Regions from separate parts of the Streptomyces sp. NPDC001507 genome, predicted to be linked through region 1. Evidence: riboswitches for the same ligand, from Rfam matches in the RefSeq annotation. Region 1 holds a riboswitch; each other region holds the start of a gene.
What was found. A riboswitch is a leader RNA that binds a small molecule or an ion and turns the genes downstream of it on or off. The one in region 1 is predicted to bind S-adenosylmethionine.
Positions count from the first base shown of each region.

Region 2: linked by a shared signal. The riboswitch ahead of thrC (threonine synthase) and the one ahead of ACFY0K_RS04060 (ABC transporter substrate-binding protein) in region 1 are both predicted to bind S-adenosylmethionine.
Region 3: linked by a shared signal. The riboswitch ahead of ACFY0K_RS00715 (amino acid ABC transporter permease) and the one ahead of ACFY0K_RS04060 (ABC transporter substrate-binding protein) in region 1 are both predicted to bind S-adenosylmethionine.
Region 4: linked by a shared signal. The riboswitch ahead of ACFY0K_RS08355 (aminotransferase class V-fold PLP-dependent enzyme) and the one ahead of ACFY0K_RS04060 (ABC transporter substrate-binding protein) in region 1 are both predicted to bind S-adenosylmethionine.

Region 1 covers NZ_JBIAVV010000001.1:879,670-881,863, forward strand. Annotated here, with positions in the region: gene ACFY0K_RS04060 (ABC transporter substrate-binding protein) at 1-1,112, opposite strand, end outside; SAM riboswitch class IV at 1,364-1,473, opposite strand; gene ACFY0K_RS04065 (isopenicillin N synthase family dioxygenase) at 1,803-2,194, shown strand, end outside.
Region 2 covers NZ_JBIAVV010000004.1:543,168-545,361, forward strand. Annotated here, with positions in the region: gene thrC (threonine synthase) at 1-983, opposite strand, end outside; SAM riboswitch class I at 1,001-1,154, opposite strand; gene ACFY0K_RS16250 (glucosyl-3-phosphoglycerate synthase) at 1,312-2,194, shown strand, end outside.
Region 3 covers NZ_JBIAVV010000001.1:136,046-138,239, forward strand. Annotated here, with positions in the region: gene ACFY0K_RS00710 (glutathione S-transferase C-terminal domain-containing protein) at 1-714, shown strand, start outside; SAM riboswitch class IV at 792-915, shown strand; gene ACFY0K_RS00715 (amino acid ABC transporter permease) at 1,305-2,194, shown strand, end outside.
Region 4 covers NZ_JBIAVV010000002.1:487,118-489,311, forward strand. Annotated here, with positions in the region: gene trpD (anthranilate phosphoribosyltransferase) at 1-870, shown strand, start outside; SAM riboswitch class IV at 1,079-1,195, shown strand; gene ACFY0K_RS08355 (aminotransferase class V-fold PLP-dependent enzyme) at 1,356-2,194, shown strand, end outside.

The DNA of each region.
Region 1 (2,194 bases):
GGACCGCCCTTCTTGTCGCCGTAGAGCGACTTGAAGGAGGGGGTGGCGCCGGTCAGGCCGTCCGGCACGGAGCTGTAGAGCGGCTGGTAGGTGTTCTTGTAGACCTGCTGGGCGAGTTGGGACCGGTCGACGGAGTCCGCGACCGCCTGCCGGACCGCGAGGGCCTTCTTGGCGTCGGCGTTCTTCGTCTTGGTGCCGAAGGGCTGGCTCGCCAGGTCGAAGACGATGTAGCGGATGCCGTTGCCGGAGCCGGTGTGGACCTTGACGTCCTTCTGCTTGGCGAGGTCGTCCAGGTCGGTGGTGGTGAGCGTGCGGTAGACGGCGTCGATGGTGCCCTGCTGGACGTCGAGCTTCAGATTGCCGGCGTCCGTGTAGTACTTGAGCCGGACGTTCCTGGTCTTCGGCGTGCCCAGCTGTCCCTTGTAGCCGGCGTTGGCCGCGAAGGACACCAGTGAGTTCTTGTCGTAGCTCTTGATGCCGTACGGCCCGTTCCACGGCCTGGCCGCGACGATCGACTTGTCGTCGAGGATCTTGTCCGCGGGGAACACCTGCTCGTCCACGATGTAGCCGGCGGCCGTGGACAGCACCTGCGGGAAGAGCGTGTCGTCGGCCGACTTGAGGGTGAAGACGACCGTGGCCGGGTCCGGGTCGGCGACCGAGGCGAGGTTGTAGAGCAGCGAGGACGGGCCGTTCTCGTCGGCGATCTTCAGGTCCCGGTCGAAGCTGAACTTGACGTCGGAGGAGGTGAGGTCGTGACCGTTGGCGAACTTCAGGCCCTTCTGGAGGGTGACCGTGTACTCCTTGGGCCCGGTCAGCTTGATCCCGGTGGCCAGGTCCGGGGAGACCTCCGCTGAGCCGTTCTTCTGGCTGAGCAGGGTCGCGTAGACCTCGCTCTCGACGGTGCCGGAGCCGGCGTCCCACGCACCGGCCGGGTCGAGGCTGGTGACCTGGTCGGTCGTACCGACCGTGATCGCCGACCCGGAACTCGCGGTGCTGCCGTCCTTGCTGCTCGTGCAGCCGGTCAGCGCCACCAGGAACGCCGTTCCGAGGGAGATCGCGCCGAGGCCGGAGCGACGGGGTCTGTTCGGCGTCGGGCCGCTGTGGGGTGCCATCAGTTGTCTCTGCTTCCGCGTCGGGGTGCGTGAACCAGCCCTGGCGGAGGGCTGTGCCAAGGCGTGCAAGATCACGTGGGAAAAAGGGGAGTTACACCGACGGGCGGTTGCGCTGCCGGCCGGCGGAGGGCGGGATCAGCCCTGACACAGACAGCTGGACACCAGCAGCAGGTCGACATGGAGACGGGAGCACAGCATCAGGGCTCTCGCCATGCCGTCCTCCCGGGTTCTGGCCCGCCTCGGGGCCGATGTGAGCGCACTTGCAGAAAGAAGAGATCCGCCGAGCCTTCACCTGGGGCACCCCACTGCGTCGAGGGTTGCCGTCCGGCCAGCCAGGGCTTGATCACCGGAACTCGTAGCTCGCGCTCACCGTAGATCGGCTGTTCCACCGGCGTCAACACCGCCCCGGAACGCCCGGACCCGGCGGAACGCATGGTGGACGCATCCATCCCGGGTGTGCTTTCATCCGGCCATGGAGACCACTGGCCCGGCACACACGGTGCTGCTCGACCCGTTCTGGGTGAGCCGCCGCGCCGACCAGTTCGACCAGGTCTGTTGCTGACCGCCGTCCCACGGCCCGCGACCGCGTTCCTCTCTTCCTGTCTGCTCTTTCCCGCAGCCCTCGACCACCCCGCATCCAGGGGCGGCCCGTGAGGCATTGTCGGCCGTCGTTGCCGCGAAGGAACTTCCATGGCACAACTCACAGCCCTGCCCCTCATCGACATCTCCCGCTTCCGCGCCCCCGGCACGGACCGGGCCGCCTTTCTCGCCGAACTCCGGTCCGCGGCCCATGAGGTGGGCTTCTTCTACGTCACCGGACACGGTGTCCCCGCAGCACTCCGCGACGAGGCGCTGACCGCGGCACGCGCCTTCTTCGCCCTGCCCGAGCAGCAGCGACTGGAGATCGAGAACCTCAACTCGCCCCAGTTCCGCGGCTATACACGCACCGGCACCGAGTACACAGCGGGCAGCGCCGACTGGCGGGAGCAGATCGACATCGGCCCGGAGCGCGCGGCGCTCGACACCGGCCCGGACGACCCCGACTACCTGCGCCTGATCGGTCCGAACCAGTGGCCGTCCGC
Region 2 (2,194 bases), on a different contig from region 1:
GGCCCGTCGGCCGGGTTGCCGATGGCGAGGGACTTGGCGATGGTGTTCGGCTTCTGCGGGCGGACCACGTCGTGGCCCTCCTTGTACGCCACCGACACCGGCGAGCAGCCCTCGGCCTGGGCGCCGAAGATCTTGTACGGCTTGTCCTCGACGAGACCGAGCTTGATCAGCTCCTGCAGCCCCTTGTCGATCTTCGTGAGCTGCGAGCCGGAGGCGATCGGGACGACCAGCTGGTCCGGGATCTGCCAGCCGAGCTGCTCGCAGATCTCGTACGCGAGGGTCTTGGAGCCTTCCGCGTAGTACGGCCGGAGGTTGACGTTGACGAAGCCCCAGCCCTCGCCGGCCGGGTCGCCGATCAGCTCGGAGCAGAAGCGGTTCACGTCGTCGTAGTTGCCCTCGATGCCGACGAGCTCGCCGCCGTAGATCGCGGCCATGACGACCTTGCCCTGCTCCAGGTCGTGCGGGATGAACACGCAGGAGCGGAAGCCGGCCCGGGCGGCCGCGGCACCGACCGCGCCGGCCAGGTTGCCGGTGGAGGAGCAGGAGAGGGTGGTGTAGCCGAAGGCACGGGCGGCCTCGACGGCCTGGGCGACGACGCGGTCCTTGAAGGAGTGCGTCGGGTTGCCGGAGTCGTCCTTCACGTACAGGCCGCCGGTCACCCCGAGCTCGCGGGCCAGGTTGTCGGCCTTGACGAGCTTGGTCCAGCCGGGGTTGATGTTCGGCTTGGTCGCCACGTCCGCGGGGACGGGCAGCAGCGGCGCGTAGCGCCAGATGTTCGCGGGACCCGCTTCGATCTGCTTGCGGAGTTCCTCGGTGTCGTAGGCCGAGAAGTCGTAGGCGATCTCCAGCGGGCCGAAACACTCCTCGCAGGCGAACACCGGGCCGAGCGGCACCCGGTGACCGCACTCGCGGCAGCTCAGGGCGGCGGCGGGACCGAGGTCGACGGCGGAATCCGTGGTGCTTGCAACAGTCTGCACAGCCATTGAGGCGAGGCCCTTTCTCCTCATCTTCCTCACGACGCATCTCGTCGTGAGACGGATTTGGCACCTTCCCTAGCCGGGAGCCTCGCGGTGATCGACAGTGATCTACGAGTACCGACTGGAGGGTTGCCGGGGCTTCAACGGGCCGTTTCCCTCTGCCCCTCTGGATGAGCGGTATGCGGTTGTCAACGCCGGGTGACCCCAGGACATGCGATGGTCATCGGCGTTGTTCAAGACTGTAACCGAAGGCCAGGACAGTTGAGTGAGTCGTCCGAACCGCGAGATGGATCACACCTCGTCGTGTGACCGTGACAGTGAGGAGCCGCTGACCGTGCTGGAAGAAGTCGAGCGCTGGCTGGCCACCCGCTCCTGGTCCGTAACCGATCGTCCCCTGCACCGGGTCATGGCCGCCAAACGGTCCTCCGGACAGACGGTCAGCGTCGTGCTGCCCGCGCTCAACGAGGAGGAGACCGTCGGCGACATCGTCGCGATCATCCGCCACGACCTGATGCAGCAGGTGCCGCTCGTCGACGAGATCGTGGTCGTCGACTCCGGCTCCACCGACCGCACGGCGGCCGTCGCCGCGGCGGCCGGCGCCCGCGTCGTGCACCGCGACGCGATCCTGCCCCGCATCCCCCCCGTCCCCGGCAAGGGCGAGGTCCTCTGGCGCTCCCTCCTGGTCACCACCGGGGACATCGTCTGCTTCATCGACGCCGACCTGCGGGAGTTCTCCTCCGACTTCGTCACCGGCATCGTCGGCCCGCTCCTCACCGACCCGGGCGTGGACCTCGTCAAGGCGATGTACGACCGCCCGCTCGGCGGCGCCGCCGGGCAGGGCGGCCGGGTCACCGAGCTGATGGCCCGCCCGCTGCTGAACATGCACTGGCCGCAGCTGGCCGGCTTCGTCCAGCCGCTCGGCGGCGAGTACGCGGCCCGCCGCTCGCTCCTCGAACAGCTGCCCTTCCCGGTCGGCTACGGCGTGGAGCTGGGCATGCTGGTCGACGCCCTGCACCTGGTGGGCCTCGACGCCCTCGCCCAGGTCGACGTCGGCGTCCGCAAGCACCGTCACCAGGACGGCCAGGCCCTCGGCCGGATGTCCGCCGCGATCTACCGCACGGCCCAGCTCCGGCTGGCCCGCGGCCACCTGATCCGGCCCTCCCTCACCCAGTTCGAACGGGGCGAGGACGGCTTCGAGCCGCGCACGTACTCCGTGG
Region 3 (2,194 bases), 740 kb from region 1:
GGCCACAGTCTGCTGGCCCTGGACGACTGTTGTCCGGTCACCTACCTGCCCGCCGTCCCGGACTGTCCGGACGGCAGCCACGCGGTGCTGCGCCCGCTGTACGAGGCCAGCGCGCACCACTACGCGGGCCCGGCCCTCGCGCCGGTGTTCAGCGACGGCTGGTCCGGCCGTATCGTCAGCACCCACAGCCGGGACATCCTGCGCGACCTGGACCAGCACTTCGGTGACGGTGGCGCCCGGCTCTACCCGTGTGAGGCCGAGGCCGAGATCGAGGCCGTCGAGCGGCTGTGCGCCGAGGACATCGAGCAGGCCGCACAGCGGGCCGGGCGCGCGGGCGGCGACCCCGAGGCGCTGGAGGTGCTGCTCGCGGCCCTGGACGAACTGGAGCGCCGGCTGACCGGGGTGGAGTTCCTGGTCGGCGGTCAACTCACGGCCGCGGACGTCGAGGTGTGGGTGACTCTGGTGCAACTCGACACCGTGCACCGCAACCACCTCGACGCCGCCGCCGTGCACGCCATCGCCGGCCACCCGGTGCTGTGGGCCTACGCCCGCCGGCTGGCCGCCCACCCGGCCTTCGGCACCCACCTCGACCTGGACGGCATCGCCCGCCGCCACCACGGCCGTTGCCAGGGCCTGGAAGCCGCCGGCGCGGCCGTCCAGATCCTGGACTGGGCGGGCCACGCGGCGGACGCACCCCGCGGTCCGCGCAGGTGAGAGAGGCTCGAACCGTTTCGCCAGTCGGACAGGCGTTGACATTCGTTCGGGCAACTGCGTTACTTACGGACCAGAACGGTCATGAGCGTCAGCGTCAAGCCCTGGCTTGCTGACCGGCAACCCTCGCACCGCGGTGGGGTGCCCCAGGTGACGACCGGACCGACGACGTTTCGGCAAGCGACGAATCGGTAAGCGCGAGTGCCCTCCGGGGCCGGCACGACAGTGACAGGTGACGGACATGTACGCAGCCTCCAGGACGGCCCAGCGCCGCGCCGAGGGCTGCGTACGCCCGTACCCGAGCCCGCTCGTCGCCGACCGAGCCGTCGACCTGCTCCGTGTCAACAGCGCCCTGTGTAGCGCGTGTACCGCACCGGGCTGTGCCCGCTGTCGGGTCTGACCAGGCCTTTCCGCCGGTTCCCCGCAGCCTCGCACCCCAGCGTCCCCGTCGAAACACCGGCCGTCCGGTGTGCCGCCGTCCGCCCAGCCCCGTGCCCCGCGCGCCCCCGCGCACCGGCGCCGTGCCCGAACACGGACCGGTGCGCGGCCCCCGCCGTGGGACACGTGGGTGTCCGACTCCGCCGGAGCCCGCCATGAGTGAACCCCCAGGCGCCACGATCGCCGCCCCCGAGGCACCGCCCGCAGCCGACGAGCCGTCACCACCCCTCGCCGCACAGCGCGTTCAGCCGCTGCGCAGGCCCGGACGGTGGATCGCCACCGCCGTCGTCCTGGTCCTGGCCGCCCAGTTCGTGCACGGACTGGTGACCAACCCCTTCTACCAGTGGGACCGCTGGGGCTACTGGTTCCTGCGGCCGACCATCCTCGACGGACTGGTCATCACCCTCGAAGTCACCGCCTACAGCGCGGTGCTGGGCCTGCTCGGCGGCATCCTTCTCGCCCTGGCCCGGCTCTCGAAGAGCCCCGTGCTGCGCGCGGTCAGCTGGACCTACGTATGGGCGCTGCGGTCCATACCGCTCATCGTGGTCCTGCTCTTCCTCTACAACTTCAGCGCCCTGTACAAGACGTTGAGCATCGGCGTCCCCTTCGGGCCCGCCTTCTTCTCCTTCGACGAGTCGAAGCTCGCCACCGACATGGTCGTCGCCGTCATCGGCCTCAGCCTCAACGAGGCCGCCTACGCGGCCGAGGTGGTCCGCGGCGGCATCCTCTCCGTGGACCAGGGCCAGCACGAGGCGGCCGCCGCACTCGGTCTGCCCAAGGGCTACCAGTTCCGGAGGATCGTTTTCCCGCAGGCGCTCAGGTCCATCACCCCGAACTACGTCAACCAGCTGATCGGCCTGGTCAAGAGCACCTCGCTGGTCTTCTACGTCTCGCTGCTCGACCTGTTCGGCACCGCCCAGAGCATGGGCTCCACCTACCCCGGCGACATCGTGCCGCTGCTCCTCGTGGTGACCGTCTGGTACCTGATCCTGACCAGCGTCGTCTCCGTGATCCAGTTCTACGTGGAGCGGTACTACGCCCGTGG
Region 4 (2,194 bases), on a different contig from region 1:
GTCGACGAGATCAACGGCCTGGTCCGCACCATGTACGCGCACGCCAACGTCATCGAGGTACCGGGCCGCACCGTCGACATCGTCGGCACCGGCGGCGACGGCGCGAAGACGGTGAACATCTCCACGATGTCGGCGCTCGTGGTGGCCGGCACGGGCGCGAAGGTCGTCAAGCACGGCAACCGGGCCGCGTCCTCCGCGTCCGGGGCCTCTGACGTCCTGGAGAAGCTCGGCGTCAACCTCGACCTGACCCCGCAGCGGGTCGCCGAGGTCGCCGAGGAGGCCGGCATCACCTTCTGCTTCGCGATCAAGTTCCACCCGGCGCTGCGGCACGCGGGCGCGGCGCGCGGCCAGCTGGGCATCCGCACGGTCTTCAACATCCTCGGCCCGCTGACCAACCCCGCGCGGGTGCGGGCGCAGGCGGTCGGCGTGGCCGACCCCCGCATGGCCCCCGTCGTCGCGGGCGTCTTCGCCGAACGCGGCCACTCCTCCCTCGTCTTCCGCGGCGACGACGGCCTCGACGAACTGACGACGACCGCCACGTCCCGCGTCTGGATCGTCCGCGACGGCAAGGTGACCGAGGAGACCTTCGACCCCCGTGACGTCGGCATCGACCTGGTCCCCGTGGAGGCGCTGCGGGGCGGCGACCCGTCGTACAACGCGGAGGTCGCCCGCAGGCTGCTGGACGGCGAGCAGGGCCCGGTGCGGGACGCGGTGCTGCTGAACTCCGCGGCGGCCCTGGTGGCCCTCGACCCGGCCGCCGGGACCCTGGCCGAGCAGCTCCGCGCCGGCATGGCCAGGGCGGCCGAGTCGATCGACTCGGGTGCGGCCAAGCGGGTCCTGGAGCGCTGGGCGGCGGCGACGAACAAGTAGGGGGCCGGTCCAGCCGGCCGAGGTGGAGTCCGGCACCGCCGGGCTCCACCGTCGCGGCTGATCGCCGTGACGGCTGATCGCCGTTGCGGCGGAAAGAGGATTTCGGCACCGGCGCCGATGCCAAGGGACCGGCCTCGGCCCCTGGCGGTGTCCCGTCATCCGGACAGGAGTTGCGCGGCTGCGATCACTTCACCTACGTTTCTTCCCAGGTCATGAGTGACAGTCATGAGGCCCCGGCCGACTGTCCGGCAACCCTCCGTCCGTGGCGGGGTGCCCCGGGTGAAGACCAGGCCGCAGGCAGCGAGGTCTGCGGCAAGCGCGGACCCCTCGTACACCAGGGGTCCTGGTCGTCGAGGAGTCTCCCGTGAGCAAGCGAATGCGATAGGGCCGCAGAGCCCCGCCTCCGCATCCCCCTTTTCCCCTGCCGCTGCTTGAGCGCATCCGCTCGCACGGCGGATCTCACCTGCTCACACGGGAGTTCACCCATGTCCGTCTCCACCGCTGCCGCCGCCCAGTCCGTTTGTGCCCCGCTGCCCGTTCTGGGGCGGGATGTCACCGTCCCGCTCGTCACCGGCGGCGAGGTCACCTACGCCGCCCTCGACTACGCGGCCAGCGCCCCCGCCCTCCAGCGGGTCTGGGACGACGTCGCCGCCTACGCGCCTTACTACGGCAGCGTCCACCGCGGCGCCGGCTACCTCTCCCAGCTCTCCACCGACCTCTTCGAGAACGCCCGCCGGACCGTCGCCGAGTTCCTCGACTGCCGCCCCGACGACCAGCTGGTCTTCACCCGCTCGACGACGGACTCCCTGAACCTGCTGGCCCGTGCCCTCCCCGCCGGCTGCCAGGTCTTCGTCTTCGAGACCGAGCACCACGCCTCCCTGCTGCCCTGGCAGGACGCCCGCGTCACCTACCTCGACGCCCCCCGCACCCCGCGCCAGGCCGTCGAGACCCTGGAACGCGCCCTCGCCGACCGCGACCCGTACGGCCCGGCCCTGGTCTGCGTCACCGGTGCCTCCAACGTCACCGGCGAGCTGTGGCCCGTCCGGGAGCTCGCGGCCGCAGCGCACGCGCACGGCGCCCGGATCGTCCTGGACGCCGCCCAGCTGGCCCCGCACCACCCCGTCTCCGTCCGCGACCTGGACGTCGACTGGGTCGCCTTCTCCGGCCACAAGCTGTACGCCCCCTTCGGCTCCGGCGTCCTGGCCGGCCGCGCCGACTGGCTGCAGGCCGCCGAGCCCTACCTCGCGGGCGGCGGCGCCAGCCGCAAGGTCACCCGGCGCGAGGACGGGGGAGTGGCCGTGGAGTGGCACGAGAGCGCCGCGCG